One region of the Paenibacillus sp. TAB_01 genome, then DNA from elsewhere that is predicted to be linked to it. Evidence: riboswitches for the same ligand, from Rfam matches in the RefSeq annotation. Region 1 holds a riboswitch; each other region holds the start of a gene.
What was found. A riboswitch is a leader RNA that binds a small molecule or an ion and turns the genes downstream of it on or off. The one in region 1 is predicted to bind cyclic di-GMP.
Positions count from the first base shown of each region.

Region 2: linked by a shared signal. The riboswitch ahead of ACHHV8_RS28160 (transglutaminase-like domain-containing protein) and the one ahead of ACHHV8_RS16340 (EAL domain-containing protein) in region 1 are both predicted to bind cyclic di-GMP.
Region 3: linked by a shared signal. The riboswitch ahead of ACHHV8_RS04915 (chemotaxis protein CheX) and the one ahead of ACHHV8_RS16340 (EAL domain-containing protein) in region 1 are both predicted to bind cyclic di-GMP.

Region 1 covers NZ_JBIFNP010000001.1:3,394,506-3,402,656, reverse strand. Annotated here, with positions in the region: gene ACHHV8_RS16365 (acyl-CoA thioesterase) at 47-442, shown strand; gene ACHHV8_RS16360 (S66 family peptidase) at 662-1,705, shown strand; gene ACHHV8_RS16355 (CBO0543 family protein) at 1,841-2,365, shown strand; gene ACHHV8_RS16350 (GAF domain-containing protein) at 2,540-3,193, opposite strand; gene ACHHV8_RS16345 (helix-turn-helix domain-containing protein) at 3,215-3,589, opposite strand; cyclic di-GMP riboswitch class I at 3,758-3,843, shown strand; gene ACHHV8_RS16340 (EAL domain-containing protein) at 4,089-6,533, shown strand; gene ACHHV8_RS16335 (HD domain-containing phosphohydrolase) at 6,848-7,621, shown strand; gene ACHHV8_RS16330 (MFS transporter) at 7,749-8,151, opposite strand, start outside.
Region 2 covers NZ_JBIFNP010000001.1:5,783,376-5,791,526, reverse strand. Annotated here, with positions in the region: gene ACHHV8_RS28170 (SpaA isopeptide-forming pilin-related protein) at 1-3,078, shown strand, start outside; gene ACHHV8_RS28165 (class D sortase) at 3,173-3,883, shown strand; cyclic di-GMP riboswitch class I at 3,953-4,045, shown strand; gene ACHHV8_RS28160 (transglutaminase-like domain-containing protein) at 4,060-4,836, shown strand; gene ACHHV8_RS28155 (IS1182 family transposase) at 4,980-6,548, opposite strand; gene ACHHV8_RS28150 (MFS transporter) at 6,948-8,151, shown strand, end outside.
Region 3 covers NZ_JBIFNP010000001.1:996,085-1,004,235, reverse strand. Annotated here, with positions in the region: gene ACHHV8_RS04925 (TetR/AcrR family transcriptional regulator) at 142-1,023, shown strand; gene ACHHV8_RS04920 (sensor histidine kinase) at 1,185-2,294, opposite strand; gene ACHHV8_RS04915 (chemotaxis protein CheX) at 2,419-2,868, opposite strand; cyclic di-GMP riboswitch class I at 2,965-3,050, opposite strand; gene ACHHV8_RS04910 (alpha/beta hydrolase family protein) at 3,265-4,146, opposite strand; gene ACHHV8_RS04905 (zinc-binding alcohol dehydrogenase family protein) at 4,386-5,399, opposite strand; gene ACHHV8_RS04900 (1-phosphofructokinase family hexose kinase) at 5,945-6,889, opposite strand; gene fba (class II fructose-1,6-bisphosphate aldolase) at 6,901-7,767, opposite strand; gene ACHHV8_RS04890 (SIS domain-containing protein) at 7,806-8,151, opposite strand, start outside.

The sequences.
Region 1 (8,151 bases):
TACAATGGAAACAAACAAGCTTAAGTTTATTGAAGGGGAGAGCGTTGTGGAAGTGACATTGGATATCGTGGTCCGGTCGACGGAAATTGACGTGAATGGACATGTGAATAATGCCAAATATTTGGAATATTTTGAGTGGGGCCGCGAGGAATGGTATGATCAGTCGGGTCTCAGCTACGATGTATTAAGCGCGTTAGGCGTACAGACCGTGACCGTCAATATTAACATTAATTATCGGAAGGAATGCAGGCAGGGTGATCGGCTGACCATTCGTTCCCGTCCGGTGAAAGCGGGAAGAACCAGCTTTGTTCTGCAGCAGGAGCTTTATAATCAAGCCGGAGAGCTGTGTGCCGACGCGCAGGTAACGAGTGTAACCATTGATATCGCATCGCGCACAAGCCATCCGATCCCGGAAGCTCTGCGAAATGCCTTGGAAGGCTGATACGTGAAGCGTCTTAACAATCCATAGACAGCCTTTATCAGATGGACAGCCTGGACATGGGTTCCTCTGATAAAGGTTATTTTTCATTCCTAATTTGTCATGTCCCTATGTTAAACCGATTGTTGTTCCTTGACGGGTAGCGATTGTTTGCTTTTATAGCGCCTTTGAAAAGGAATAATGTGGTAAAATAGGTTAATGAATCTATAAGGGAGGGATACCATGATAAAACCTAAAAGACTGCAGCCTGGATCAAAAATAGCCATAATTTCTCCTTCTAGCGGCTTGCCTCATTTGTTCCCAGAGATTTATGAGCTGGGATTACACCAGCTTCAACAGATTTTGAGTTTGGAAGTGATTGAAATGCCAACAGCCAGGATGGCTCCGGACGAGCTGTATCGAAATCCTCAGCTTCGTGCAAAGGATATTAATGAATGTTTCAGCAATGATCATATAGATGGTATTCTTACTTCTATTGGGGGATACGAGTCAGTCCGGATCCTCCCGTTTTTAGATACTGATATGATCAGGAATCATCCTAAATTTATTATGGGTTTTTCAGATGCTACTACATTCTTGACTTACCTCAATCAATTAGGGATGGTCACCTTCTATGGACCTTCAGTTATGGCTGGAATAGCGCAAATGAAGAACCTTCCTCTGGAATATACCGAGCACTTAAAGGCACTTTTATTCTCAAGCTCCTTTCCTTACAAGCTCTTCCCCTATCCGAAGTGGACTAATGGATATAAAGATTGGAAAAGTATAGAGCATCTGGGCGAATGCCGGGAGTTTTACGACAATCAACATGGATGGTCTTTTTTACAGGGAGGCTCTGTGGAACGGGGGTATCTGTGGGGAGGTTGTATCGAAGTATTAGAATTTATGAAATCAACTGTATATTGGCCAAATGAAGCTTTCTGGAATGATAAAATTTTATTTTTTGAAACTTCGGAGGATAAGCCTTCTCCTATGCAAGTTGGATATATGTTGAGGAATTACGGGATGCAGGGTATCTTTTCGAAAGTGAAAGGAATCCTAATCGGAAGAGCCAAAGATTATACAATGGAAGAAAAAAAGAAGCTTAACGAGATCGCGGTGAAGGTTATCAAGGACGAATTTGGTGCCGGTGATCTGCCTATCGTTGTCGATCTGGACTTTGGCCACACAGATCCTAAATGGATTCTGCCGATCGGAAGCAAAGTTGAATTAAATCCTATTACGAGAGAAATAACTCTACTGGAGTGTCCATTTGACGAGGGTTGATACCTGGCGGTTAGGCTAGAATACATTAATTTTGGTTAAATATTACATTAAATGGAAATGATAACGTTAATCGAACCTCCGGTCTGCGTGCGGCAAGCCCTGATTAGGGTTCGAACCTAAGGGGAGGCGGTTAACGTGCGAATCCTGCTGCATGTCTTATTTCTTTCGGCGGCGTGGAAGTGGGGGGACTGGCGCAATTGGCGTCAATACTATCCAACCATGCTGTATATGATCGTCGGCGACCTCATGTATAATTTCTTAACCTATAACTATACGATGTGGAAATTCAACCCCACTTCCTTTGATAAGGGGATTTATTCGAGCCACACCCTCATAACGCTGGGGATAGATTTCATTAACTTTCCAGCGGTTGTCCTACTTTACCTCACTCATTTTCCGGCAAAAGGGCTGCATAAGCAGATTCTTTATATTCTTGTATGGGCGATGATGAATTCGCTGATTGAGCTGATTGCTCACTTCTTTTCCGGCATTTCTTATGAACATGGCTGGAATTACGGCTGGTTCGCCGTGTTCAACGTGATCATGTATATCCTGCTCCGCACCCATTATAAACAGCCTTTGCTTGCACTCGGCCTATCCGCAATTTTAATTGTTTCTTATTGTTTCTATTTCAAGCTTCCTTTGAACACGATGAAATGATGGCGGATACCTTGTGCTGCGGCACACACCTTGTATGGAGCTGCTGCTCTCACGGTTCCGCACAGATGGGACTCAGCTTGTACCCGTCAACAATACGCCTGCCTGATCAATGCAGCCTTTGCCCGGGGAGCTCCTCGGGACGGAAAGGCGTACACAGCACGGCGGGCTAGGAGGTCAAGATATTTTCCCCGGATGGATTTGCTCGAGCAGGGCGTGTTTCATGGATACAAGCTCTTTCTCAATCAGGTGAGCGCATGCCCGATAACGTGTAACCTCTTGTTCAGAGAAAACCCGCTTGTCTCTGGCGTACATCACTTTATGTCCGAATGAATGGCCGTTATGCATCAGCGGAATACTGCAGAAGGCCTGAATCCCCGCTTTCAGCAGCTGGGCCCGGTGGTTGTCGCATATATAATGCTCGGACCGTTCCACATGATCAACTACAAGAACATCGCCTACATAGAGCGGAACACGGGAACCGTTTAATACATCATTTTTGACGCAGAGTCCGTTGGTATATTCATTGTAGACCATCGGCACATCCGCAACACTGCTGTTCCAAAGCCGCTGCCGCTCATGTTCATATAAATAAATGGAGTGCATAAAGGCAGGGAATTCTTGCCTCACGAGTGCCATATACCGGTTCATCATCATGGTGGAGCGGATAGCGATGAGCTCGGAGCTTCCGATAAGATCTTCCTGCAGCAGTTCAAGAAAGACTTGAGACAAATTCATTTCTTTGCTGTAGCTTGATGAAATATGATTAAGCAGCTGCCGAATCTCTTTGGTCATTTTAAATTTGATGAAGGACTCGACGATTTCTTCCACCTGGCACGACACTCCTTTCCATTATCGTTCTTTAGCTTTGTGAGGCTGCTGCAACCGCTCCTTAACGATCTTCTCCAGAAGCTCATGGATGGGCAGCAAATCCTCCTCCGTTAAAATATGGCCATCCCAATGCAAGTTTCGGGCGGAAGCTGATAACTCCTTGTTCTCGAGCAGCGGATGAGGCTCTGCCAGTGCGCTGAGACCCAGCAAATAATCCGCTGTCGTATTCAGAGTGGTTGCCAGCTTATAAATGATCTTGAGCTGCGGTTCCCGGTTCCCATGCTCATATCCGGAAATCGTCGTCTTAGCTACTCCTATTTCTTTTCCAAGCTCCTCCATCGTAAAGCCGCGCAGGATACGGAGCTGTTTTAAGCGAATCCCAAAGCCATCAGGCATGATGCCAACTCCTAACAATAGACAATTGAAGAAATTTTTAAAATCGTTTACAATGAAAAAGTACTCGAAACGCATACTTTTTTGAGGTTTCGCATGCTTTCTCTCATTCTACAGTATGAAGGCAAGCCTGTATAGGATAAGAATGGACTCCTTTCGATTCTTAACCGCAATGGAAAAAGGCAAATCCAGCGAAAGCTGGAGACGCAAAGCCGAGGGTCTAAGGCATGAAAAGCTATGACGGCCAGGTTGCCGAAGGAAAGAGAAACAGCCTGTTCTTTTCAGAGGGCCGCTGAAAAACGAGCGGAGAGTGCGGAATCGTTCTGTAGAAGCGCAAGCGTTCGCCTTTGTCCCTGGGTTTCAACCGCTAAAAGCGGGGAAATTAAAGAAATTCGAGGACAACAGCGATCGTAAGAACGGTTCGCACTTGCAGCGAGACTTTTTCAGCGGTCTCCTTTTCAGAGGGCTGTTTTCTTTTAGGATTGGGGAGTGAGTATAGTTGATGAACGAGGGCAAAGTGAACATCTTGCTGGTCGATGATCAGGCTGAAAATTTGTTGGCGCTCGAAGCGGTCATTGAGCGTGACGATTACAACCTGGTCAAAGCCCATTCCGGAGAAGAAGCTTTAAAATATTTGCTGAAATACGATTTCGCAACGATTTTATTAGATGTTCAAATGCCCGGGCTGGATGGCTTTGAAACGGCCAGAATCATTAAGTCGCGGGAAAAATCCAAAAATATACCGATTATTTTCGTTACGGCGAACTACATGGATGAACATCATGTGTATACCGGTTATTTTATTGGGGCCATCGAATATATTCTCAAACCGTTCGACCCGAATACGTTGAAGGCTAAGGTTCAAGGGTTTGTCAATATTTACAAGACGAACCGTAAGCTTCTCCAACAAACGGAAATGCTTATGCAAAAGACCAAGGAACTGGAGGCTGCGAATAAGGAACTGTCCGAGATCACATCCGAGCTGCGCAAATCGCAGGCTTTGACGAACGTTATCAGCGAAACCTCGATTGATTCAATGCTCATTCTTAACCAGGATGGGTTTATATTGAAGGTCAACCCGGCTGTACATAAAATGTTCGGATACGAGAACAGCGAAATTGTGGGCAGAAATATGGACATCCTGTTTCCTTTTCCGCAAGCTCAACGGTTCCTTCCAGGCAAATGGGATGATGCATTGTATGGTGCGGAAGAAGGGATTCATGAGGTGAATGCTGTCCGCAAAGACGGGAGTACGTTTCCCGTAGAGTTCCAGATCGGCAGCACGTTCGTGGAGAATAAGAATATTATCGCATGTACGATCAGGGATGTGACGAAGAAAAGACAGTCCCAGCAATTGATCACGCACATGGCGTACCACGACGGCTTGACCAACCTGCCGAACCGAAGAATGTTCAACGACCGCTTAAACTTGATGTTAAACCAGGCCAAGCAGGAGAATCAGCTGTTGGTCATGATGTATCTGGATTTGGACAGGTTTAAATATATCAATGATTCGCTGGGTCACTTGATAGGTGACAAGCTGCTTCAGGAAGTGGCGCGAAGGCTGGTTTCCTGCACGGATAACGTCCATTTCGTTGCAAGAATCGGCGGGGATGAATTCAATATGGTGCTCCAGGATACGAATCGGGAGGATGCGCTCGATATTGCGGAAGACGTGCTGGAGCAGCTGAAAAAACCGTTTTATATTGAAGATTTCGAATTATACGTGACAGCCAGTATTGGCATCAGTGTCTATCCTTACGATGGAAAGGATGCGCCCGCCCTGTTGAAAAACGCGGATGCGGCGCTCTACCGGGCTAAAGAGCAGGGGAAGAACAAATTTCAGATTTATCACTCGGGGATGAATATCCGTTCCTACCGGACCTTTATGCTGCAAAATGATTTGAGGAAAGCGATGGAACACGGTGAGTTTACGCTTCTGTACCAGCCTCGAATCGATGTGAATTCGGGAGAAATTACGTGTACGGAAGCTGTGATTCGTTGGAATCATCCTAACTGGGGAACGCTGCAGCCCTCCGAGTTCCTCCCGCTGGCCGAAGAGACGGGGCAGATTGCGGCTATCGGCGAATGGGTTCTGCGGACCGCCTGCAAGCAAATTCAATTGTGGCGGATGTCAGGGCTGCCTTTACCGCGAATGGCTGTACGATTCTCGTCGCTGCAATTTTTGCAAAAGCAATTTGTCCGTAACATCGAACAAATTCTGAAGGAAGCGGGGCTTGAGCCTGCGATGCTGGAAGTGGAAATTACGGAATCGGCCATCATGCGCAATGAAAGCGTCATAATAAGAGCGCTGCACGAGCTTAAGCAGCTCGGCGTTACGATCTGCATCGAAGAATTCGGCTCCGGCGGTTCATCCTTAAGCTCGCTTAAACATATTCCAGCCGATTTGATCAAGATCGATAAGCTGTTTATGGATGATTTAGCGGCAAATCCGGCTCAAAGCACGGCCTTTATCTCTTCTATCGTTTCTTTGGCCCGCAGCTTGAACATGCAGGCGGTGGCGGTTGGCATCGAATCGGAGGAGCAGCTGAATCTATTAAAGAATTTGAGCATTCAAGGCGTACAAGGCCGACTGTTCAGCCTCCCCGTTACGGCTGCAGAGCTAGAGCCGCTGCTCAGCCAAGGTCTGTCCGAGCAGTTTTCCTTTCACAACAGGGCTGAGAAGGAAGCGGAGGAGCATGATATTCTTGATTTTCAGCTTTACCGGATGAAAGAAGCTTTTTCCATTTCCTCCAGAGAGCTTGAAGTGTTTAAATTGATTATCGACGGTTTGAATAACAGGGAGATTTCCACGCAATTATTTATAAGCGAGCATACGGTTAAGAATCATATCACTCGTATTTTTCAAAAGCTGAATGTGAATGACCGCCTGCAGGCGATGGCGAAAGTGTACCAAAGCTGTATACAAACCAATAAGGCCCAATAAATAGGCAAGCGTGAGAGCCTGAATGTGCAAGGAGCAGCGGATGAGTACAGCGCTTGCAATCATCAAAACATCGGTTTGCAGACAGCTGCATTTTTAACCGGCCTGTGCAATAGGAAGAGATTCCTATTCTAGTCATATAAAAGCTTCATTACAAAAAAACGTATTTATTCCTAGCTGCAGGAATAGATACGTTTTTTGTATGTAGGAAGAGTCTCCTATTTTATGGAATCTATTAAAAATGAGAAGACCTGCTGATAGTTTCCAGCTGCCGTTTCGTCCATAATGAAACTAACAAATACGAGGGGGCTGCTGCTATGGGGTTAATCTACATGAAGAAGTCTTATCCGGGGGTTGAGAACTTGCTCGAATTAAAAAAGGAAGACATCTGCTCTTTCTTAATGAGGAAACTATGGTTTCACCATCAGGAGACTTACCTTCATTCCATTCGCGTGACCTCCTTATGTGCGGAGCTGTTTAACCTGTTCGGCATTCCGGGTGAGGAGCAGGAGACGCTGCTGTGCTCGGTTTTGCTTCATGACATTGGCAAAATTCAAATCGATAAAGCATTGCTGGATAAGCACAATCCTATAACTAACGAAGAATGGCGTCTGCTGAAAAATCATTGCAGGAACGGTGCGGGCATTCTGGATAAGGAAATGATGGGGACGGGCTTCGATTTGGATATTATACTTTACCACCACGAGAATATGGACGGCTCCGGGTATTACGGTCTCAAGGAACGCGAACTATCCTTAGGCGTCAGAATCGTACGGGTTGCAGACAGCTACGACGCCATGGTCTATCCGCGGGTCTACAGCAAGGCCAAGGCACCTGCCCGAAACCTTCGAAGAATTGTTCCTTCTGAGCGGAATTCATTACGATCCGAATGTGGTGGAAGCACTGTACCAGGTAAAAAAAACGAAACGGCTGGGGGCCCTGTCATGAGCGCTAATGAGAAGGTAGCTTTGCTGAAAAATCGGCTGCTGCAGGTATATAATATGTTCGGCCAATTAAGTCACCCCGAGGTAGTCAAGGTGAGCCAGGAGTTGGACCAGGCTTTGAACGAACTGGCGCTGCATCGCAGATAGCACAGGCCGCATGATATATAACGGAACAAGAAGACGAACGGGAATTGGAATAGAAAAAGCCTCCGGCCGGATGAAACGATCCCAGCGAGAGGCTTTTTGGATTGCTTTTATAACCGGAGGGATCGTGTTAGCCGGACACGCTGTCATTACGTACAAGTCCGACCGTACGGGCGGAGCGGGGACGATGGTGAAGCACGTAATATACAGCCAAGCACAGCAGGGCAATCACGCCCGCGGCCTCATACATCAGCCGGTACCCCGCGATGGAAGAGAGCCAGCCGAACAGGTAGGAGCCGACACCGTAGCCGGAATCGAACAGCAGGAAAAAGGTGCCTGTAGCCAATCCTCGGCGATGCTCGGGCGACAGCTTCATCGCCAGCGTCTGGAAACAGGGCAGCAGCGCCCCGTAGCCGGTGCCCATAATGACGCCGGCGGTCAGAATCATAGCGGCGGAATGCGCCTGGCTGAGCAGAAACATGCTGCCAATGAACAGCAGAATACCCGGATAAGCCAGCATATGCTCGTTGTAT
Region 2 (8,151 bases), 2.4 Mb from region 1:
ACGGATTTTAACATGGACTGGCTCATCAATAACGCGACGAGTTTCGTTAACAACGCTGCTTTGGATTGGATAGACGATGCCTCGGCTGCGCAAACGAAGAGTGTATCCGCGACATTTGATCCCCGCAGCGAGGCGAAGAACAACGGATTTAAAAACGGAAGCTATGACGCTTCAAAGAAGCAGCTTACTTGGACGGTTGGCGTGAATTATAACGGCAAGCCGCTTGCCGGGGCCCTCGTTGAAGATACGCTGCAGGCCGGTCAGAAGCTGGTCGATAATTCTCTTGCTGTGTACAATATGGTCATTGCGGCCAATGGCAATCCTTCGCAAGGAACGGTCGTCGACAGCACTTATTACAGTTATACGGTTGACAATGACAATAAGCTGACCGTTACCTTTTTGAAGCCGATTGCCTCTCCCTATCACATTATTTTCAAAACAAGTCTTGATGGAAGACTCATTGACAGTAGCGTAAGCAATACGGCCGCCGTATTCGACGGAGCTGTACCTGTATCCAAAAATTTAACCGCCACGGTGAGCATTCCTAATGGCGGGGAATATGTAAGCAAGAACGGCAAACAGAACGGCGACAAGCTGGAATGGACAGTTCTTATCAACCGAGGGCAGTCCACGTTAGCCGATGCCCAAATAACCGATACGCCATCCGACAATCAATTGCTGCTGCCCAATACGTTCAAGCTGTATACGACCGTTGTAGTTGCTAACGGAACAGTAGCCAAAGGGGCGGAGCTGATCAAGGGTACAGACTATACGCTGCAGATTAATACGGATGATGATGGAAAGCAGAGCTTCGTCCTCAGCTTCCTGAAGCAGCTTTCGACCGCAGCTATTCTTGAGTATCAGTCTTTAATTGTGGCTAGAGACCAGGATACGATCTCCAACAAAGTCGAATTTAGCGGCAATAATACTATTACGGTCACCAAGGATAATACGAAAAGTATTGTAGTTGGCGTTACTAGCGGATCAGGTACGATTAGCGGCGTCAGGGGATCGCTGACTGTCAAGAAAGTGGACAGCGCGGACAGCCAGATGCTGCTTGGCGGAGCTGTGTTCGAGCTTTACCGCAAATCCGGCTCGGACAAGTTTCTGATCAGCACGCTGACTACCGATGCAAGCGGAGTGGTTATTTTCAAGAAGCTGCTTGCGGGGGACTACATCGTCAAGGAGACGACGGCTCCTTCCGGCTATGTGCTTGACTCCAGGGAATATCCTGTAAACATTCAAACGGCGGACGGCGTCCAGCTAACGATTTCAAATGACAAAATCGTCATACCGGCACCGCCGGCTCCAGTAGTCGGCGCGCTAGCCGTTACGAAAACGGACAGCGCGGACAGCAGCGTGCTGCTCAGCGGAGCGACCTTTGAGCTGTACAAGAAGACAGGCTCCGATCTGACGCTGATCAGCATGAAAACAACGGATGCAAGCGGAACGGCCGTCTTCGACGCCCTGCCTGTAGGGGATTATGTGGTGAAGGAAACGGCAGCGCCAGCCGGCTACATGCTGGATGCGTTGGAGCATCCGGTAACGATTCAATCGGCATCCGGCTATCAGCTAACGATTTCGAATGACAAAATACCGGCACCGCCGGCCCCGGTCGTCGGCGCGCTAACCGTTACGAAGACGGATAGCGCGGACAGCAGCGTACTGCTCAGCGGAGCGACTTTTGAGCTGTACAAGAAGACAGGCTCCGATCTGACGCTGCTTAGTACGAAAACGACGGATGCGACCGGGACAGCCGTCTTCAATGCCCTGCCTGCAGGGGATTATGTGGTGAAGGAAACGGCAGCGCCAGCCGGCTACATGCTGGATGCGTTGGAGCATCCGGTAACGATTCAATCGGCATCCGGCTATCAGCTAACGATTTCGAATGACAAAATACCGACACCGCCGGCCCCGGTCGTCGGCGCGCTAACCGTTACGAAGACGGATAGCGCGGACAGCAGCGTACTGCTCAGCGGAGCGACTTTTGAGCTGTACAAGAAGACAGGCTCCGATCTGACGCTGCTCAGTATGAAAACGACGGATGCGAGCGGAACGGCCGTCTTCGACGCCCTGCCCACAGGGGATTATGCGGTTAAGGAAACGGCAGCGCCAGCCGGCTACATGCTGGATGCGTTGGAGCATCCGGTAACGATTCAATCGGCGGCCGGTTACCAGTTAACCGTGGTAAACGCGAAGGTCGTTACGCCGCCCCCGCCGGCTCCGATCACAGGAACATTGACCGTGAAAAAGGTCAATGCAGCCCAAACCGACCAGCTGCTCAGCGGGGCAACCTTTGAGCTGTATCAAAAAGCGGGAACGGACTTAATCCTGCTCGGGACGAAAACGACGGATGCGAGTGGAACGGTCGTTTTTGATTCGCTGCCTGTGGGAGATTATGTAGTAAAAGAAACGGCAGCGCCGGCTGGCTATCTGCTGGATACAAAGGAATATCCGGTTACGATTGCGTCGGCCGCCGGCATTCAGTTGACAGTAGTTAATAAGCAAAAATCTGGATCTGGGTCGGGGTCGGGATCGACGCCAACACCAACGCCGACACCGACACCAGTACCGACGCCAACACCAACACCGACACCGACACCGGCGCCAACACCGACACCAGCACCAGAGCCGTCACCAACGCCAGCATCAGCACCAGAGCCAGTACCAACACAGGTGCCGGCAGCGGATGAGAAGACGACGGAGCAGGATATTCCGATTGACGGCAGCATAAATGTGCCTCTTGGAGGATTATCCGTCATTAACAAGCAGCCGGAGAACGGGACGGCTACGATCGATCCTGACGGGCATTGGACCTATACGCCTAATCCGGGCTTTGTCGGAACGGATCAAATTACCGTGGTGATCAAGGATGAGGATGGCAATGAGTCGGATCTATTGATTAACGTGGATGTTCGAAAGGTACCCCTTGGCAGCGGCAGCTCGCCAAATAAGGGGAATGCAGGAGAAATGCTTCCGAAGACAGGAGAAGCAAGCCATACTGTTGTAGAGCTGTCCGGTCTTTTCTTGATCCTTTTGGGATTGGCCTTACATCGGAAATTTACGAAGAAGGCATAGCTGTTTGATCTTATTTTCACAAGTCTGTCGGCCGGCGGCCGGCAGATTTTTTTTCCACAATAAGCAGCCGCTTGGTTTGCGGGAGGAGGGCCGGATGATAAAAAAAATTGTGCCGATGCTATGTATATTCCTCGGGATTCTCGTACTTCTTTATCCTACGCTTAACGACCGTTATGAGAGCTACCGGCAGCAGAAAATAATGAAGCAGTGGACGGAGAATCTGAAGCAGATCGATACGGCGCCTGAGATGGCTGCAGCCAATCTTTCGCCGGCTGCAGCCGTTCCCCTCTCGACAAACGCGGGAGCGGTTGAATTGGGCCCGCAGCTGTTGAGAGCCGAGACAGAGCCGCCGCAGGAGCCAACGCAGGGCCAGACGCAGGGCCAGACGCAGCAATCCGCGCTGCCGGGTCATGTCGAAGGTGTTTTAATCATCGATAAGATTCGGCTGAAGCTGCCTATCTTGACGGATGCTACTGTGGACAATCTGAAGCTGTCTGTTGCCAGCATCGCCAACACGGGCAAAGCAGGGGCCGTTGGAAATTATGCCATTGCCGGTCATCGAAATTTGACCTACGGAAAAAACTTCAATAGGCTGGATGAAGTCGAAATAGGAGATCGGATCGAGGTAGACACGGGGACGCAGCAGTATTGGTATCAGGTTCAGGAGAAGCTGTATGTGCTGCCGGAAGAAGTATGGGTTCTGAAGGGAAACGGCAGGGACAAGGAAATTACGCTGATCACATGCCATCCTATGCAAAATCCTACACACCGTCTCGTCATTAAGGGTAAACTAGTAGAAAAGTAATAAAATCTATTCAATTAAAAGGGCATATGCTATAATACGTCTATAAAAAAATATAATTTCGGTGCTTTCAACCGATAAAGGCAAATTCAGTGAAAGCTGAAGACGCAAAGCTATAGGGCCTTCCTTAGTCAGCAGTGACTAAGATGGCAGCCAGTTACCGAAAGGGGAGCTTTTTTATGTTTAAAAAAGTGCTCGCAATGTCCTTATTTGCGGTTCTTTTGTTTTTGTCGCCAATTCAAAATTTAGGAGCCTCTGCATCCGCAGCGTTTTCGCTGGATAAAAGTGTTCTGGATAAAGGAATCATTACGGTTAACGGTCCGCAAAGCGATGGAGTCCAAACTATAGTCCGCATCTCGAAAGACGATGCCCATTATGACTACCGTTTTATCAATGGGGCGCATTACCCGCTGCAATTAGGCAACGGCACCTATACGGTTATGGTCGCTGAGCTGATAGCGGATAACAAATATAAAGTGGTTACGAAAGAAAATGTAGAGCTGCGGCTAGCGGATGAAAATGCCGTGTATCTGCAATCCATCTCGCTCATCGACTGGAACGGCGGCACGAAAGCTGTTGGCGAGGCAGCGAAGCTGACGAATGAAAGCATGACGGACATGGAAAAAGTGACCGCAATTTACACTTACATTACTCAAACGATCAAGTATGATGATGGTAAAGCACAAAGCGTCAGCAATGACTATATTCCAAACCTGGATGCCGTTTACGATGCATCTGCCGGTATCTGCTACGATTACGCCGCCACCTTGGCAGCTATGGCCCGAAGCTTAAACATTCCGACGCGCTTGGTTATGGGCTATGAGGCCAGCGCCCCTGAAACCTATCACGCATGGAATCAGGTTTATTTAAAAGACAGCGGCACATGGGTGACGGTAGATCCGACATATGACGCAGCACGCGTGCAAAACGGCGAGCAGCCCCCGATCCTGAAGTGACCCGGCGAATTATACGATCACGCAAGTATATTAATTAATAGGATGCGCATCACATCCAAATTTTGAAGAAGGGGCTGTCCCAAAAGTAAATTTGGAGACACCCTCTGGAACAAAATAAGATGACATTCGAAAAAACCAAGGAGCTATGCGATCTGTTCTCGCTTAGCTCCTTGGTTTTTGGTATCTATTGCAGCTTTCTTAAGTAGATTGTGGGCAAGGGAAAGCCACCCGACCTCCAGACTTACTTTTGGTAAGCCACGAAGCAGAAATCTTCTAAATCCTCGGTTGTTTTTCATATCACCAAACACAGGCTCCGGCTCGATCATGCGCCTCACTGCCAGGGCATAACCCTCTTCACTGCGGAGCTTTTGCCTTGCTTGGCCCTTTAGCCGCAAATACTTCATGCTGACTTTGATCTCACGGTTACCTTGGGCCTTCGTACACTGTGGTTTCAGCGGGCATTCCTCACAGCTGGTGCTTCGGTAATGCCTGTGTTCGATTTCATACCCACTTTCTTTTTTTTCCTTACTTACCCTACGAAAATGGAGCGGTTGTCCGGCTGCGCATGTCCACGTGTCTTGCTCGCTGTTGTAGGTCCAGTTGTCGATCTTACTGATGTCCTTTTGCCATGCCTTGCTTTTTTCGCGATGGTACGTGCTGTACTTTACAATGGCTTCGACTTTGTTCTGCTCCAAATAGTCATAATTCTCCTCACCGCCATAGCCCGCATCAGCGATGACGGTGTGTGGCAGCTTGCCGAACTGTGATTTTATTTTCTCCAGATGAGGGATGAGGCAGCGCGTATCGGTCGGCCGCTGGTGAACGCTGTAGCCGAGAATGAATTGATTTTCAGTGCCAATCTGTACGTTGTAACCCGGCTTGAGCTGGCCATTTCGCATGTGGTCTTCTTTCATTCGCATAAATGTGGCGTCATGGTCCGTTTTGCTGTAGCTGTTTCGATTTCCTAAGATGATCTCATGTGTCTCATACTTTTGGAGCCGCGGAAGCAAGTCCTTGCGGAGCGCACGCACCGCCTTCTTTAGCGGTTTATCTTTAGGCTTCTCCTGCAGGCGCTCTTCCAACTGCTTGACGGCATGTGCCAGCTTTTCACTTGTGATGGCAGATGACTCTCCCAGCTCGTGAAGATCCCTGCCCTCATGTGCTCCTTCTTCTTGCCTCTCAGCTTCTTCAATGGCGGCGAACAAGGTCTGGACTTTCTCCTGGAGCTTGGCCTTGTGCTTCACGACAGCCTTTCCCCAAACAAACGTATAGCGGTTGGCATTGGCTTCGATCTTCGTGCCGTCCACAAAGTAATGCTCCAACTGCACATAGTTCTCCTCTGCGAGGAATTGAAGAACGGCCGTAAACACAGTCTCCAGTACAGTTTTCATTCGTTCCGAACGAAAGCGGTTGATGGTACGAAAGTCCGGGCGCTGCCTGCCTGCGATCCACATAAACATGATGTTTTCACGGACAGCCTTGGCAATCTGGCGAGAGGAGTAGATGCGTTGTGTGTAGGCATAAATGATGACTTTGGTTAACATCTTGGGGTGATAGCTATCTCGTCCGCCTCCGGGGTAAGCGGCGTCGAAGATAGCGGCGTCGAGACGATTGACGGCAGTGTTTACAACGCGAACGAGGTGGTTTGCTGGAATGTCCTCTTCTAAATCCATTGGCAGGCAAAGTTGATCCATGGTATATTGAATGTACAAAAGAAACCTCTCCTTTATGTGAATGGTGGGTGGTACTTCCATTTTACCAAAGGTAGGTTTCTTTTTGTTGTACAAAATGAGAGGGCGTCCCTCAGTCATTTAATGACTTATGGGACACCCTCTTTTTTCTTATGCCGGTTAATGATGGATAAGAGCTTAAATGAGTAATAAACGATTTTACCGATTTTTGCTCTACTGTTTAATAAGAGAAGAAGATAGGATAGAACTAACGATTTTGCGGAGGTGTCAGTTATGGGAAAAAGCATAAGTGCAGCGAAAGTCATCAGGTTTCAAAAAAGATCACATCACCGGTAGAGGATATGCGTGCTTGTGGAACGGAGGTAACCGGGAAGCATGCGACCTACTCCATCTGCCGTAATCGGAGAGGCGGGCCCGGATATGATGAAATTTCATGCATCGCAGGTTTATACCGTCATGGGCTTCTGGACATCGTTGGCCAATACAACGATGTTTACAACCTATGCTGTTTATCAGGTTATCGCGGTAGGACTGAACCCAGTTCAACTGATGCTAGTAGGAACGGTTCTGGAAGTAACCGTACTTTTATTTGAAGGCATCGCGGGAGTGATAGCCGACACGTACAGCCGCAGGCTGTCGGTTCTCATTGGCACATTCGTGTTGGGCTTCGGCTTTTTGCTGGAAGGCAGTGTGATCTGGCTGGCGCAGGCGGTTCCGATCCTATCGGCGTTTCTCTGGCTGTTACTGTCCCAGGTGATTTTCGGCGTTGGCCACACCTTTATAAGCGGTGCGGATGCGGCCTGGGTGGTTGATGAGGCCGGCGAGGAAAACACGGGCCGTATTTTTCTAAAAGCCAAGCGCGCGGGGCTGCTGGGCACTTTGATCGGCATAGCAGTAAGTGTGTGGCTGTCGTTTCTTGAACCGAACCTTCCTTATATAGGAGGAGGGATGCTCTACCTGCTGCTTGGCATCTTTCTGCTGATTTATATGAAGGAAACCCAATTTGTCAGTGTACAGCAACAAGATGAAGCGGTTTCGCACTGGGCGAATTTAAAAGCGACGTGGGTATCGGGCACCCGGGTTATCCGGCGGCAGCCGGTGCTTTTAATGGTCTTGCTCGTCACGCTGTTTAGCGGCGCAGCCTCGGAAGGATACGACCGCTTATGGCAGGCGCATCTCATTACAGATATCGGTTTTCCGCAAAGTCCGCCCTTTTGGATCGGTCTTATCGCCGTCGTCTCAACTTTGGCGAGTTTGCTGGTCATGCGGGCGGCGGAGCGGCGGATCGATCTAAACAACGAGCGGATCGTCTTGCGCGGCATGATCCTGCTGACCGTGCTGCGGATTGCGGCTATCCTGGCGTTAGCTCTATCCCAGAGCTTTGCTTGGGCGCTTGCCGCCGTCCTTCTGTTTGAAATCGTACGCACGCTGACGAGCCCGGTATACGATACCTGGCTCAACCTGAACGTGGACGGCCGTTCGCGTGCAACGGTGCTCTCCATGATGAGCCAATCGGATGCCCTCGGACAGACAGCCGGCGAACCCTGCGTCGGATGGATCGGCCAACGTTTTTCTATACGGGCGTCCCTTGTCGCCGCCGCGGTCCTGCTGGTTCCGGTGTTAG
Region 3 (8,151 bases), 2.4 Mb from region 1:
TCTATTTTATGATTAAAATTAAGTTTTCCTTCAAAACTGACCGGTCAGTCACATCCTTGACTTCAAAGTTGGCGGACGTTACAATGACGGTAGCTTTATATTCCAGCGTTTGCCCATTGCCTATTAGGGAAGTGAAACGGTTTGAACGATAAAAAAATGCTGCTCATTCAAGCGGCAATCAAGCTCTTCGGAGAACGGGATTACCATAATACATCCATTCAGGATATCGTTTCGTTGGCCGGGGTATCCAAAGGCTCCTTCTACCTTCATTTTCATTCCAAGGAAGAGCTCATTATTTCGATCTTCAAGCATTACTTCCACTCCTACTTTGAACAGCTGCATCAGGCGTCGCAGGATCAAGCGCTTACAACCAAGGAGCTGCTCGTGCAGGCCATTACGCTGCAGTGCAAGCTGGTTATGGAAAATAAAGATTTCTTGAACATGCAGGTCAAAGGCATGCTGTTTACGCAGAACGAAGCGATTCAGCAGTTCTGCTTCGAGCAGAATCTCGCCGGGCTGGCCTGGTTTCAAACGAAAATCGTCGAATTGTACGGCCCGGCCGTCGAAGCTCATGCCATAGACCTGTCCGCAATGCTGAACGGCATGCTGAAGGAGTACTTCTTCTACTATATTTGCTACCATCATCCGCTTGATATTGAACAGCTTTCCGTCTATCTGGTCGAACGGCTGGATGATCTCGCTCAAGGCATTCTGAGCAAAAAACAAGGTCCGCTGCTTGAGGCGTCCTACATCTTCCAGCAGCCCGCAGCCTTGACGGAAGACGCATCTCTGCACACCTTCATGGAGCAGGTGAAGCAGGCGGTTAGAGATCATGTAACGGATCCTCAAGCCTCGCAGTCCATGCTGCTGGCTCTCCAGGCTCTCGATGCCGAATTCGCTAAGGATCATCCTAACGATGTCATTATTCAAGGCATGTACACCTACCTGCAAAGCCTGAGCGAGCCTTACCCTCCGCTCTGCGACACGATCGAATCGGTCGCAGGCAAGCTGTGCAAAGGATAAGCGGCCTCCCGGTCCGCCTGCTGATGAAAAAAAGAAGCCATGCTTTCCCTTTATCGGAAGGCATGGCTTCTAACTTTTTATATTTTCATGCGCCGGCCGTACCGCCCGTCTCCTGCTCATGTTCCTGTCCTTCGATGTGCAAGCGACGCCTGTCTCGTGCCTCAGGACGCGTTTTTTTCGAAGGAGAGCATAAATGTCGTAGCATGCTCGTTGCTCGTAAATGTGATGTCGCCGTTGTTTTTGGTCATGATCTGCTTGCAGATGGCAAGGCCCAGACCGGTCCCGTCCGATTTGTTCGTGACGAACGGGGCGAAGATCGTGCCGGAAATGCTTTCCGGAATCCGCGGACCGTTATTGCTGATATGAATATGCACCTGCTGCTGATCCTCGAAGCATGAAATGTGCATTTTTTTATTGCTCTTCATATCGGAAAGGGCATCGATGCCATTATTAATCAAATTGGACAGCACCTGCTGAAACGCCAGCTTCTGTACCCGGACGTACAGATCCGAGGGAACGGAAACGGTCAGCTCGACATTCTCATTAATCAATCGCGGTCCCAGAAGGGATAAGCTGTATTCCAGCGTCGGCTTGAGCGGAAGCACGGCTAGCTCCTCTTCCATAATAGGCCGCTTGGAGAAGCTTAAGAACCCGGTCACCTGCATATGAATGTGGTTCAGTTCATTTTCTATGTATTGAATATAGGTCTGCCCTTTATTCGAATCGGCATGCTGGATTCCCGTACTGAGCAGCTTCAGGAAGCCTTTAATCGCTGTCAAAGGGTTGCGGATTTCATGCGCCATGCTGGCCGCCATTTTCCCGACCAGGTTAATCCGGTCGTCATGCAGAGCGTGAATGGCCTGATCCTTCTCCCGCATCGCGGATACGGCCTGGTTCCAGTAGCACTCGCACAGCACCCGCTCGAACTGGTCGATCCGGTAGCTGATCTCCCGGTACAGCTCAAGCGACACCAGATCGCTTCCCGCTTCCAGGAACGTCTTTCTCCACAAGTGCGCGCCGGTAATAATATGAATGATATGTACATTCATCTCATTATAAATCCTGCACCATTCATCGACCTTCCACTGGATCGGATGTTCCTCCGCCGGCTTAAGCAGATCGATAAAGAATTCGAACAAAGCCTCGCCCTGTTTGTATAAAATGCCGTATTCAAATCTATCCACAAACTGATCATTGAATTGTTCAATCCAATAATTGATCAAATTCGCTTTGTTGTCCCTGAGTTCCATCAGTCGTGGCTCTATCTTCATCGCTAAAAACCTGCCCGTAAATAGGATGCATATCTCTGTTTTTAAACATAGCATATCCGAATACTGGGAACAATGCTCTACTATGCTTGTTTTACTCAAACTTACGGCCTATGAGAAGCGCGTTTTATGTCGAAATGTAGATGTGAAATTGTCCGATGGTGTCAATCGTCAGCGGGATGCTGAATACCTTTTCCCCCCAGGTATACCCTGTCTGTTGAACCAGATGGGGCGGCGTAATGTCCACCTCGATGCCCTGCTGATACAAGATCGCGCTGGCATTCCCGCTAATCATATTGCCAAGCTCCCCTACGGCGCTCTGACACATTTCGTCGAATTCCGTTATAGGATATCCGCCCATCATGCCCGACACCATCCGGAAAGCGACGGTTTCCGGAAAACCGAACAAAATATCCTTGTTCAAGGAACCGATAATACCGATTTTGAACCATATATAATGGTGGAGATAGTCGATCTTTTGAACGCTTAATTGACCGACCGAAGGTTTGATTTGAATCAAGGTCTCGATAACATGAATCGAGGAAGACAGGAACGGATTGACCAGACTGGCCTGCACATCATACAACCCCTTTGCAAAATAAATGTATATCAAAAAAAGGACTGCCCGAAATGAGCAGTCCTGTTCTAGCTAACCTAGAATATGAGCGCAGCTTTCGGCGGCTCGGCTGCCGTAGGGATTGCCCCCTTAGGCCCGCAGCTTTGCGTCCCTGCCTTTCAACAGGTTTGCCATTATCGATTTCTCACATTGGAATAATAAAGTTCGGAACCATTGTACCACACAATCTGATAAAATAGTACTGATTTTCACGCCGACCGTACGTAAAATGCGTGACTATCCGCCCAAGGATATCCATCGGAGGTCGCGCCATCCTTACCGCTTCACATAGCTCTTCCGTCCGGATACCTGTCTGCGGAGTCCCGGATGCATGACTCGAGCGGCGACCTTCCGGTTCTAGCTGCGCTTCAAAAATTCCAGCGTCACGCGGATCGCTTCCTCCAGCTGCGGTGTTGTCGAAGCAAACGGGTGTACCGCCCCGAAGGTATGGTTTCCCGCCTGGATCAAGGCGATGCCGTGCTGCGGCGCTCCCAGGCGCAGCGCTTCAAAGCCTTCCCGCAAGCGGGGCGAATCCTGGTCTCCCTGCACCTGCAGCACGGGAAGCTCCAGCCCGGCGAGCCGCTTGACGATATCGAACCGCTCGCCCTGCTCCTTCAAGTCCTCGTAGAAGGAAGCGCGAATCGGCATCTGCTGTCCGGTCCTTGCATTCGCTACATAGGCAACGCCCTGTTCGGCTATCTGCTCCTTGAACGCATCGTCGAACAAATCCGCTTTGGCGATGCCGTTCCAGGTTACCACGGCGCTAATCTCATTGGGATGGTCCGCGGCATAAACGATGCTGCTGCCCCCTCCGCGGCTGTGGCCGAGCAAGCATATCTTCCCGGCATCAGCCTGCTCGGAACGAGGCAGCTCCCCGATGCCTAGGGCGTGAAGCAGATATGTAAGATCCTGCTGCTCCCGCGAATAAGTATTCAGCGCGAACTTGTCCAGCTCATCGAAATCCGTTTCGGCGACGCCGTTGCAGGAAAAATTAAACGTGACCGTATAAAAGCCCGCCTCCGCAAACCGCCGGGTGGCATACGGAAAGAATCCCCAATCCTTAAAACCCTTAAAGCCGTGGCAGATGACCAGCACCGGCCGGCGTACAGCTCCCGATGCTTCTCCCGAGCCGGCAAGGGTCACGATCTCTCCGCGGATATAAAGCGGTTCTCCCGACGGCAGCTGCCCCGCTTCCCGAATGAAAGGCTCCTGAATCATTTCCGCCTCATGTGTACTCATACAGTACCACTCCCTCTCAATTAAATGAGTAATTACGATGAACCTGATAAGTTTAATAGGAATAAATTCATTGTACCATACTCCGAGCCGCAGGCTTTAATCTTGCTGCAGAGGCTTCGGTTTATGAGAGGGCATGCAAACAAAGCCGCAAGCCGGAAGGGCTTCACCGCCCGGCCGGCTCGCAGCTTGAAATGGCCGCCGCCATATACTGATGCTGATACTGATGCGGATGCGTGCTTTTACAGCTCCACCATCGCTTTGATGACTCCGGTTTCCGGCTTCAGCCAGGCTTCATACGAGCCGATCATGTCCTCGAAGCCGACGCGGTGGGTAATAAATGAATCCGTATCGATGTGTCCGCTGCGCAGACTGTCGATCACATGCTCGAAATCAACAATTGTCGCATTCCGGCTGCTCATCAGGGTAAGCTCACGCTTGTGGAACTCCGGATCGTGAAAGGATAGATCGGCCTTCACCAGCCCTACGAAAACCAGCCGACCGCCATGCGATACATATTGGAAGGAGCTTTCCATCGATTTGGCATTGCCTGTTGCATCGAATACCACCGTCGGCAAATCACCGCCGGTGATCGCTTCGATTTCCTTCAACGGATCGTTCTTTACATTCACCGTGTAGTCGGCAGGCGCCCATTCCCTGCAGTACTCAAGCCGGCCCTCATTCATATCGAGCGCGATGACCCGAGCGCCCGCCAGCTTGGCGAACTTCATGACGCCGAGTCCGATCGGCCCCGCTCCGATCACAAGCGCGAATTCGCCTGGAGTAATCGCTGCCCGGCGTACCGCATGAGCCCCGATGCTCAAGCATTCGACGATAGCCGTCTGCTCCAGTCCCAAGCCCTCCGCTTTCAGCAGATGATCGGCGGGCACCGCTATATACTCCCGCATGCCGCCATCCTGATGGACGCCGAGCACTTTCATCTGCGTGCAGCAGTTCGTTTTGCCCGACCGGCAGGCGATGCAGCGTCCGCATTCCAGATACGGCAAAACCGCTACCGGATCGCCCGCCTTCAACCCCCGGCTGTTGCTGCCGATCTCCACAATTTCACCTGCAAGCTCATGCCCAAGAATACGCGGGTATTCAAAAAACGGCTGATTGCCGCGGTAAGCATGCAAATCCGTGCCGCAAATGCCGATGCGGCGAATCCGCACCAGCGCTTCCCCTTCCGCCGCCGCAGGCATATCCGTTTCTTTTAAAGCAAAGCGGTTCGGCTCTTCACACACGATCGTTCTCATGAATCAGGTCGCCTCTTTTCAAAGTAGGATAAAAGGATGGAATTTCTCTTACTATGGATTCTCTATTTAGAAAGCGGTTTCCTTCCCGTATCTAAAATAAGCTTCGGATGTTTTCCTCCTGCCCTAACTATTTGTCCGATGTCTCCCTCTTCAAGGGACCGGCTTAAGCAGCAGGCGGCAAAAGACCCGGACTTGGCTGCCCCGCAGTGCGCACTTAAGATCCGAGAACGTCGGAGAGGCGGGAGTGAAAAAAGAAACAGCCAGGGCTTCTGCACCTGGCTGTTAAAAAACATCGCTGCGCGCACAATACCTGCTTCCAGGCTTAAGCTTACGAAGCCTGTCTGACGGCTTTGCAAGCGCGCAACTGTTGTCCTTGAGGCTCAACCAACCGATGATCCCCTCGCTTTGAATCGGGTTGAGCTTCTAGGACACAGGCGAACGCTTACGCTGCTGCAGTACGGTTGCGTACGCTCCGCCCGTTTCTTTAGCGCCCTCGGCTCCTGCCTTGGCCGATTCATCTTCATTCCGCCGCACTCCGCTAGTGTCTAGTGCGGCTCTTCCCTTACAACGACCTGCCCAAGCAGCTGCTCTACATCCTGCGGGTCCACATAACCGGCACGGGCCGTCAGCGCATTGGCCGAGCCTGCCGCCGCAGCGTAGGCAAGGCATGCCTCGAGCGGCTGCTTGCGCAGGGTCGCAACCGCCATACCGGCTGTATACGCATCTCCGCACCCTACTGTATTCACCGGCTGCACCTGCGGTGAAAGAGCAGTATACCGTTTGCCCCCGTAAGAGCTGTGTGATCCTTTGGCTCCCAGCGTGACGCTGATCAGCTCAATCCCCTTCTCGTGCAGCGTGTCCAGCTGCGTATCCTCCGCAGCCCAAGGGGCACCGGCTTCCCGCGCCTGACCTGTCAGCTGCGCCATTTCGTCCTCATTCGGCTTGATGAAATACGGAGCCGCATCGACCGCATGCCTCAGCGCAGAGCCGCTTGTATCGAGAAAGGCCAGCGCTCCCGCCGCCTTCGCCAGCGTGATCAGCTGCGCATAATAATCGTCCGGGACTCCCCGAGGGAGACTGCCGCTGAAGCAGACGACCGATGACCTGCAGGCCAGACGGTATACCGTATCCGCCAGCCTGCTCATTTCCTTGGCCGATATGACAGGCCCGGGCTCCAGCACCTCCGTAGAGACGCCGGTCGCTTCATCGATCATGTTCAGGCAAAGCCGGGACTCTCCTTCAACGCTTACAAAATCGTGTCGAAGTCCTTGACGGTCCAGCCCTTTACGGATCCAGTCCCCGTTGCTCCCTCCCAGAAAGCCGGTCGCAACAACCGGGCAGCCTAGCTGGTGAACCACGCGGGCGACGTTAATCCCTTTGCCTCCCGGCTCGGCATAGAGGTTGTTCACCCTGGATACATGCCCCAATGGAAAACGGGGCAAATAATACGTCTTATCGATAGCCGCATTCAAGGTAACGGTCGTAATCATTGTTCGTCCGCTCACTTCCAGTCCGAAGCCCTGCCGGCACAGCCGGCCATCCGCATTTTATCCATTGCGGCCGCCTTTACGGCCTGTTTGGCCGGAATCATATATTTGCGGGGATCGTTCTCCGCAGGATGCTCGGCAAATACGCTCTTGATCGCGTCGGAAAAGACGATCCGGATTTCCGTCGCAATATTCATCTTCGCCATGCCAAGCGAGATACATCTTTTTACCTGCTCCTCGGGAATGCCGGAGCCGCCGTGAAGCACCAAGGGGAGCGAAAGCTTGCCGGCAATCCGCGCGATCCGGTCGAAATCGATTTTCGGCTCCCCTTTGTAAATGCCGTGAGCCGTGCCGATAGCCGGAGCCAGTGTAGGCACGCCCGTCAGCTCCACGAACCGGACGCACTCGTCCGGGTCGGCCATCAGCGCTTCGTGCTCGGCTACCACGATCTCGTCCTCGACGCCGCCGACCTTGCCCAGCTCGGCTTCCACATTGACGCCGACCGCCTTGGCAATGTCCACAACCCGGCGGGTCTGCCTGACGTTCTCCTCGAATGGATGCATCGAGGCGTCAATCATCACGGACGTATAGCCTGCCCGGATGCATTGAATAATCGTATCGAAATCCGTACAGTGGTCCAGATGAAGCGCAATCGGTACCCGGACGCGGGCTGCAGCCGTTTGGGCCGCAGCTGCGATATAGTCGGCGCCCAGATGCTTCACGGTACCTACGGTCGATTGCAGAATGAGCGGCGACTGCGTTTCCTCAGCCGCCTCGACGACCGCTTGGAGCATTTCCAGCGTATGAATGTTAAATGCGGCGATGCCGTAACCTTGCGCTCTGGCCGCTTCCAGTAAAGGGGTAGATGATACTAAGGGCATATCGTTAACCTCCGAGCTTCCGGTGATAAGTAGATGAATTAAATAATAACAACCTGCGTCAAATTACGCGGCGTATCCGGGTTGACCCCGCGCTTCATGGCCGTGTAATAACCCAAATATTGCAGGGCGGGCAAGTAGAGAACGCTGCGCGCGTCATCGGACAAGTCCGCTCCACCGATATCGAGCACCGCGTCGGCAAACGCCGTGTCTTCCCCTTCGCGCGCGGTCAACAGCAGCACGAACGCGCCGTATTCCTGCATCTCCTTGGCTGCCTTGAGCTCATAGGAGCGAGCCTGCTCGGACAGCAGCAGACACACAAGCGTTCCCGGCTCGACGACCGATTTGGGGCCATGGCGGAATTCCAGCGTGCCGTACGCTTCAGTC